Regions from separate parts of the Comamonas sp. GW821-FHT11H03 genome, predicted to be linked through region 1. Evidence: predicted binding sites of a transcription regulator. Region 1 holds the regulator's gene; each other region holds the start of a gene.
What was found. The regulator sigma-54, encoded in region 1, starts transcription at its own class of promoters, with help from an activator protein. The targets are predictions, from matches to a motif close to TGGCANGNAANCTGCTTT.
Positions count from the first base shown of each region.

Region 2: AC1RTQ_RS16925 (pilin) is a predicted target of sigma-54. The motif match lies at 1,257-1,274, and genes of this name have one in related genera.
Region 3: AC1RTQ_RS13055 ([protein-PII] uridylyltransferase) is a predicted target of sigma-54. The motif match lies at 1,241-1,258, and genes of this name have one in related genera.

Region 1 is NZ_JBXARF010000001.1:945,706-947,972, forward strand. Features, by position in the region: gene AC1RTQ_RS04455 (aspartyl/asparaginyl beta-hydroxylase domain-containing protein) at 1-367, shown strand, start outside; gene AC1RTQ_RS04460 (RNA polymerase factor sigma-54) at 542-2,143, opposite strand.
Region 2 is NZ_JBXARF010000007.1:221,812-224,078, forward strand. Features, by position in the region: gene AC1RTQ_RS16920 (serine hydrolase domain-containing protein) at 1-684, opposite strand, end outside; gene AC1RTQ_RS16925 (pilin) at 713-1,180, opposite strand; gene AC1RTQ_RS16930 (FHA domain-containing protein) at 1,411-2,127, opposite strand.
Region 3 is NZ_JBXARF010000005.1:127,534-129,800, forward strand. Features, by position in the region: gene AC1RTQ_RS13055 ([protein-PII] uridylyltransferase) at 1-1,116, opposite strand, end outside; gene map (type I methionyl aminopeptidase) at 1,308-2,120, opposite strand.

The sequences.
Region 1 (2,267 bases):
CGACGGCCAGCCCTATAGCTGGCGTGAAGGCGAAGGCGTGATCTTCGACGAGACCTTTATGCACTGGGCCGAGAACCGCAGCGAGGGCAACCGCATCGTGCTGTTCTGCGACGTGGAACGCCCCATGACCAATGGCTTTGCCCAGTGGCTCAATCACTGGCTGGGCAAGAACGTGGTGGCCGCCGCCAGCTCGCCCAACAACGAGGGCGATCCGCGCGGCATGATCAGCAAGATGTTCAAGATTTCCTTCTATGCCGGCAAGTACCGCCGTGCCTTCCGCGACTGGAATCCGACCTTCTACAAGGTCCTCAAGTTCGGGCTGATGATTGGCGTGCTGGTCTGGTTTGTCTGGTGGTTGGTTTCTTGATAACCCCCTGAGGCGCTTTGCGCCTTCCCCCTTTCTCTTCGGAAGGGGACGACATCTTCGCTGCAGGGCGGCCTTTGCTTGCTGTCCCTCACTTGGGTCTTGCTTCATCAAGACATATGGCTCTAAACAAAAAGCCGCTGAATACATCAGCGGCTTTTTTGTGGCTGAGGCGCCCTACAGCGCCTTGCGCAGCGTGGTGGTGGGAATTTTCAGCTGCTCGCGGTACTTGGCCACCGTGCGGCGCGCGCACTCGATGCCCTGCTCCTTGAGCATATCGGCTAGTTTTGCATCCGATAGCGGCTTTTTGGCATCTTCGGCATCGACAAACTGCTTGATCAGCGCACGCACGGCCGTGCTGGAGGCACTGCCGCCGGTTTCCGTACCCAGGCCCGAGCCGAAGAAATACTTGAGCTCGAAGGTGCCTTGGGGCGTGGCCATGTACTTGGCCGTGGTCACGCGGCTGATGGTGGACTCGTGCAGGCCCAGCGTGTCGGCGATATCGCGCAGCACCAGCGGCCGCATGGCCAGCTCGCCATGCACAAAGAAGTTCTTCTGCCGCTCCACGATGGCTTCGGAAACACGCAAGATGGTGTCGAAGCGCTGCTGGATGTTCTTGATGAACCAGCGCGCCTCCTGCAGCTGCTGCTGCAGCGCCGCATGACCGTCGCTGTTCTTGTGGCGACGAAGCACGCTGGCATAGATGTCGTGCACGCGCAGACGCGGCATGACATCGGGGTTGAGCTGCACGGAAAAGTCCGCTCGGCCCGAGCCTGCCCGCACCGGGCGCACGATGACATCGGGTATCACGATATGGCGCTCCACGTCGACAAAGCGGCGCCCCGGACGCGGCTCCAGCCTGGCGATCAGGGCCATGGCTTCGCGCAGTTGCTCCTCGCGTGCGCCACACAGGCTGGTGAGCTTGCGCAGATCGCGCCGCGCCAGCAGGTCCATGGGCTGCGCGCAGATGGATTGCGCCAGCAGCAACCGGTTCATATGCGCCTCGGTCGTGCCCTCGTCCTCGGCGTTGCGGATCAGGTCGCGCAGCTGCAGCTGCAGGCACTCGGCCAGATCACGCGCCCCCACGCCCACGGGCTCCAGGCTTTGCAGCAGCTTCAGAGCAATGACAAAGTGCTGCTCCAGCTCCTCGCGCTCTTCCAGGTCGTCGCCGGCCAGGCTCTGCGCCAGCTCCTGCAGGGAATCCTCGAGATAGCCGTCCTCGCTGAGCGACTCGATGAGAAAGCGCAGTGCCGCCATGTCCGCCGCGCCCAGATGCAGGCTCAGCGCCTGACGATGGAGAAAGTCGGTCAGGCTCTGGTGCTCGCACGCCAGATCGATGGCATCGGTTTCGTCATCGCCGTCGCGGTTGCGCGTGGAGCTGCTGGCCGAGGGCGCATCCCACTCGCTGCTCGATTCGCCGCCCCACTCCCCGTCCTGGCCGTCCATGCCGTCGGCCTCCCAGTTCAGCGTTTCAGGGGTTTCGGGGGTTGACGCTTCCGCTACCGTTTCAGTAGCTGGTTGCGCCTGCAATGACTCCTTTTCAGCATGAATACTATCTGAAGTGCTGTATTCACCGGCGCTAGCAGCTACATCTACAGGAGCATCTCCTGCGGCTTCGGCCTCATCGCCTGCACGTTCAAGAAAAGGGTTGTCGACCAGCATCTGCTCGACTTCCTGCGCCAGCTCCAGAGTGGAGAGCTGCAGCAGCTGAATGGATTGCTGCAGCTGCGGCGTAAGCGACAAATGCTGCGAAACGCGTAGCGAGAGACCTGGCTTCATCGAGGCGCGGCTCCCAGACAATCATTGCCAACGCGCACAGTGCCATGGGTTTGCCGCCGGGCCGCCCCAAGGCAAACCTCGGCGCAGCCGGTCAGGGTCCCTTCCGGGGGCAGCGACCAGACAA
Region 2 (2,267 bases), on a different contig from region 1:
GCCCAGATTGGCATAGGCATAACGCGCACTTGGAGTGAATTGCAGCGGCATGTCTGCCAGTTTTTCAACTTGTCCGGGGCACCAGGGCTTTTGATCATCTATGACCATAGGATCCTTGGCGCGCATACGGTCAAAACCCGCCGAGTGATTGAGCAAGTGGCGCACTTGTATCTGGGCGATGCGCTGGTCCCGGAAAGGAGGCGTCAACCCCAGCACCTGGACCAGAGGCAGACCCAGCCAGTCTGCCTGACCTAGTGCCTGCTCATGGGCTAAGCCAAAAAAAGTCACCAGCTTTGACAGGCTGGCAAGGCGAAAGCGCGTATCGGTTGTCACTCGCTTGCTGATCAGGGGATAGCTTTCCCAGCCATTGACACAACCGGAAAGCGTGCCCGATTGATCGACCAACACAATCTGGTTGCTAGGGGAATCCAGCTGTGCGGGGATTTGCTGCGCCAGTGTCTTTAGCCAAGCCGGAGCAGTTGCATCGCAGCGCGTGGACAGCGCTGCCAACTGGCCTGTGATCGGATAAACCCAGCGCCGCACCATATTGCGGTCCGTCTCCCAAGCCATCCAAGGTAGGAAGATAGCGCAGATCAACAAGAAATAAAGGATTGACCGCCGGAGCATTGGAATCAGAACGCTTACAAAAGAAGAAGCGCCTTTAATAGGCGCTTCTTTTAGCAAGTTTCAAAAAGAAACTGGCGATAAAGCATTAGGATTTTGCAGGGGCGGTCGCTGTGCTAGCAGAGCAGCCAGCGGGGCGATACTTCGCATCAACCGTGGTGTAGCAAACCCAGGTTCCTGTGGCGGCTGCACGCTCCCAAGTCAGCTTCTTTGTCTTCAGGGTTGCCGCAGCGCTGGTACCAAACGTGGCTGTAATCGTTGCAGCAGTGGAGGCATCACCCAGATTCACATCAAGACCCTTATAGATTTCAACGGATGTGGCTGCACCCAGAAGATTGCTCTGAGTCACGCCCAGTTCGCAGTCTGTAGCGGGGGTTGCAATAGCCGCTCCCAACTTAAGAGGAGTTGTTTTGCCATCCAGAATACAAGCCTCGGCTGCAGTACGCAGCGACCCTGCTTCAGACATCACTCGCGAGACTTGGGACTTGGCCACATAGGTCTGGTATTGGGGAATGGCGATGGCAGCCAGAATACCGATGATCGCCACAACGATCATCAGTTCGATCAGGGTAAAACCCTTTTGAATGGAACGCTTCACTTCAAACTCCCTAGTTGGATGAGACCCAAGCTACCAAGCAAGCCGCATGCCAACAATTTGGCAGGCGCAGGGCATCCGCCAGGCAACACGTTTGGCAACATTCAAGCGGGTTTCAGTAACATTTTTGGCGATCCGATCGCAAGCAGTGACAAATTTGTCAGGCTCTTGGCACAAGTCAAGCCGGCCTCTCACTCCACGACAAAGCGCATGGTGCTTCCCGCCAGGTCCACCGTGTCGCCGTTGAGCAGCGGCACAGACAGAGGGCCTACGACCTGGCCATTGAGCTTGAGGTCTTCGCTTGCGCCCTCCAGTTGGGTGAGCACAAAGCCATGGGGCTTCTGGGTAATGGAGGCGATGGCTACACCGGGCTTGCCCAGGGTGGTGACGACCTTGAAGAGAGGTATTTCCCTGCCGGCCAGGCTGCCGGTGAGCATGCGAATCAAGGCGTGGCGCTGCGGCAGCGCGGCGAGCGAGCCCTGGATGGTGGAGCTGAAGCTGGAGATTTCACCAAATCCTGAGGGGCTGGCGAGTTTGGCGTAGCCGCTGTCTGCCTCTTCGGAAATATGCGCCAACGCCTTTTTGCCGCCCTGGGCAGATGGCGTATTCGTGTCGGCAATCACGGTATCGAGAAAGCGGATTTTGTAGCGGCCAATGTCCAGCAGGTCGCCATTGAGCAGGTCCTGCTTCTGGATGGCGCGACCGTTGACATAGGTGCCGTTGGTGCTGCGCAGGTCTTCAATGCTGACCTTGCTGCCAGAGATGGTGAGCACGGCATGCTCGCCGCTGACCGCCAGATTCTCGATCACGATGTCGTTGTAAGGACGACGCCCCACGGTCGTGCGCTCCTTGGTGAGCTGTACTTCCTTGATGACTGCGCCGTCGATTGAGATGACCAAAGTCGGCATGCTCGAAGCTCCTGAGGAAACGCCAAATCCCGCTTGGCAGCACTGGCTAGGACCACTCCCACTTGAGTGTGTGATTCAGCGCTCAATCATCAATCGTAACTGGATGAAACGCGCTCGTATGCAGCATCTTATTTCACTAA
Region 3 (2,267 bases), on a different contig from region 1:
GAGAATGGCATGCGGATCGCGCTCGTACAGATCGTCGCTGACTACCTCGATGGTGCCGGCCTTCTCGCAAAACCGATCATTGAGCGGAATCAGTTCGTGCGAGCCGGGGTTCAGACGCTCCTCGATGCTCATGCGCACGATCTGGCACAGCTGGGTCACCGCCTTGGCGGCCCAGTAATAGTGGCGCATCAGGGTCTCGCCAGCGCGCATGGCCAGCTTGCGGCCCTCTGGCGTGGTGGAGCGGTAGCCAAAGGCTTCGGCCACGGCGGTCTGCAGGTCAAAGACCAGCCGGTCCTCATGGCGCCCGGCTGCGGCATGCAGGCGTGCACGGATCAGGCTGAGCAGGGATTCGTTGGATTCGAGCTGCTGGACCTCGAAATGGGTAATCAGGCCTTGCTCGGCCAGCTCATGCCAGCTGTTGCCGAAGCCTGCAGCCTTGGCCAGCCAGAGCATGGTGTGCAGATCGCGCAGCCCGCCGGGCGACTCCTTGCAGTTGGGCTCAAGCGAATAGGGCGTGAAGTCGTATTTGGCGTGGCGCTGGCGCATTTCCAGCAGCTTGCCTTCGACAAAGGCTCGGGGCTCGAGCTGCGCACGGAACTGCTGCTCGAAGTCGGCAAACAAGGCCTTGCTACCTGTGATGCGGCGTGACTCCAGCATGGCGGTCTGCACCGTCAGGTCCTGCGCGGCCTCCTGCAGGCATTCGGCAATGCTGCGCACGCTGGAGCCGATTTCCAGGCCTGCATCCCAGCAACTGCTGATGAACTGCTCGATGCTGGCCGCCAATTCCGCAGCCGGCTGCGCACCGCTTTGGGGCAGCAATACCAGCACATCGATGTCCGAATAGGGAAAGAGCTGGGCGCGCCCATATCCGCCCACGGCCAGCAGGGCTGCACCTTCCGGCATCTTCGCGCGCTCCCAGAGAGTGCGCAGCAGACCATCGGCGAGTTCACTGAAATGGTGCAGCACTCCGCGCACGCTGCGTCTGCCCAGCGTGGGGTTGCGCAGCAACTCCATCTGCCGGGCCTTTGCCTCGCGGTATTGCTCGCGCAGGCTCTGTAGCGAGGACAGGTCGGAGACGTCGGCAGAGTTGGCGTAGGAGTGGGCAGAGGAGGTCATGCGCAGTAGAAAAAAAGCGTTTCAACAGGGCAAGTGCTTGAGCGTCACCTTAACCCAACTGACTTGGGCTTGAGGTCTGTGATGGCAAAAAGATGAGCGCATGGCGCTTGCAGAACAAGGTCTACAAGCAAAAAATATGCCGCATCCAGCCTTGGCCGGATGCGGCATGCAGATCAGCGGCAGCAGCGTGCTCAGGTGCGGATGGCCGTGATGAAGTCGGGCGGAGTGGGTGAGCCATCGGACCAGGTCAGCACGTCATAGCCGGTCTTGGTGACGGCCAGCATCAGCTCCCACTGGGCGGTCAGGCTGCGATCCTTGGTGACCACGGTCCAGCCGTCGGGCATGGCCTTGATGTCGCGCTTGCCAAGATTCAGCATGGGCTCGATGGTGAAGACCATGCCTTCTTCAAGCACCACACCTTCGCCGGGGCGGCCGTAGTGCAGCACCTGGGGCTCGTCGTGGAACACCTTGCCGATGCCGTGGCCGCAGTATTCACGCACCACGGACAGATTGTTGCCCTCCGCATAGGTCTGGATGGCGTGGCCGATATCGCCCAGCGTGGCGCCGGGCTTGACTTGGGCAATGCCCTTCCACATGGCTTCGAACGTGAGCCTGGACAGGCGCTTGGCAGCAATCGTGCCTTCGCCAATGATGAACATGCGGCTGTTGTCACCGAACCAGCCGTCTTCGGTGATGATGGTCACGTCGACATTGACGATATCGCCCTTCTTCAAAGGCTTGTCGTTGGGGATGCCGTGGCACACCACATGGTTGACCGAGGTGCAGACATAGGCCGGGTAGGGCGTCATGCCCGGGGGCTGATAGCCGAGGCAGGCGGTCTTGGTGCCTTGCTCGGCCATGCGCTTGGCGCACAGATCGTCGATCTGCTGGGTGGTGATGCCAGGTTTGATGTGGGGGGTGATGTAGTCCAGCACATCCGAAGCAAAGCGGCCTGCAATGCGCATGCGCTCGATGTCTTCGGGGGTCTTCAGTGTGATGCTCATGGCCGCAATTATCCCATTGCGCGCTTGAACATGCAGGGCTTGTGGGTGTGAGCATTCGGACTAACCCCGAGGCACGGTAAAATCCGAGGCTCACCGAATTCAGCGCTTTGGCCAGGTCCTCTCAAGCAGGGGATTGGTCAGGACGCT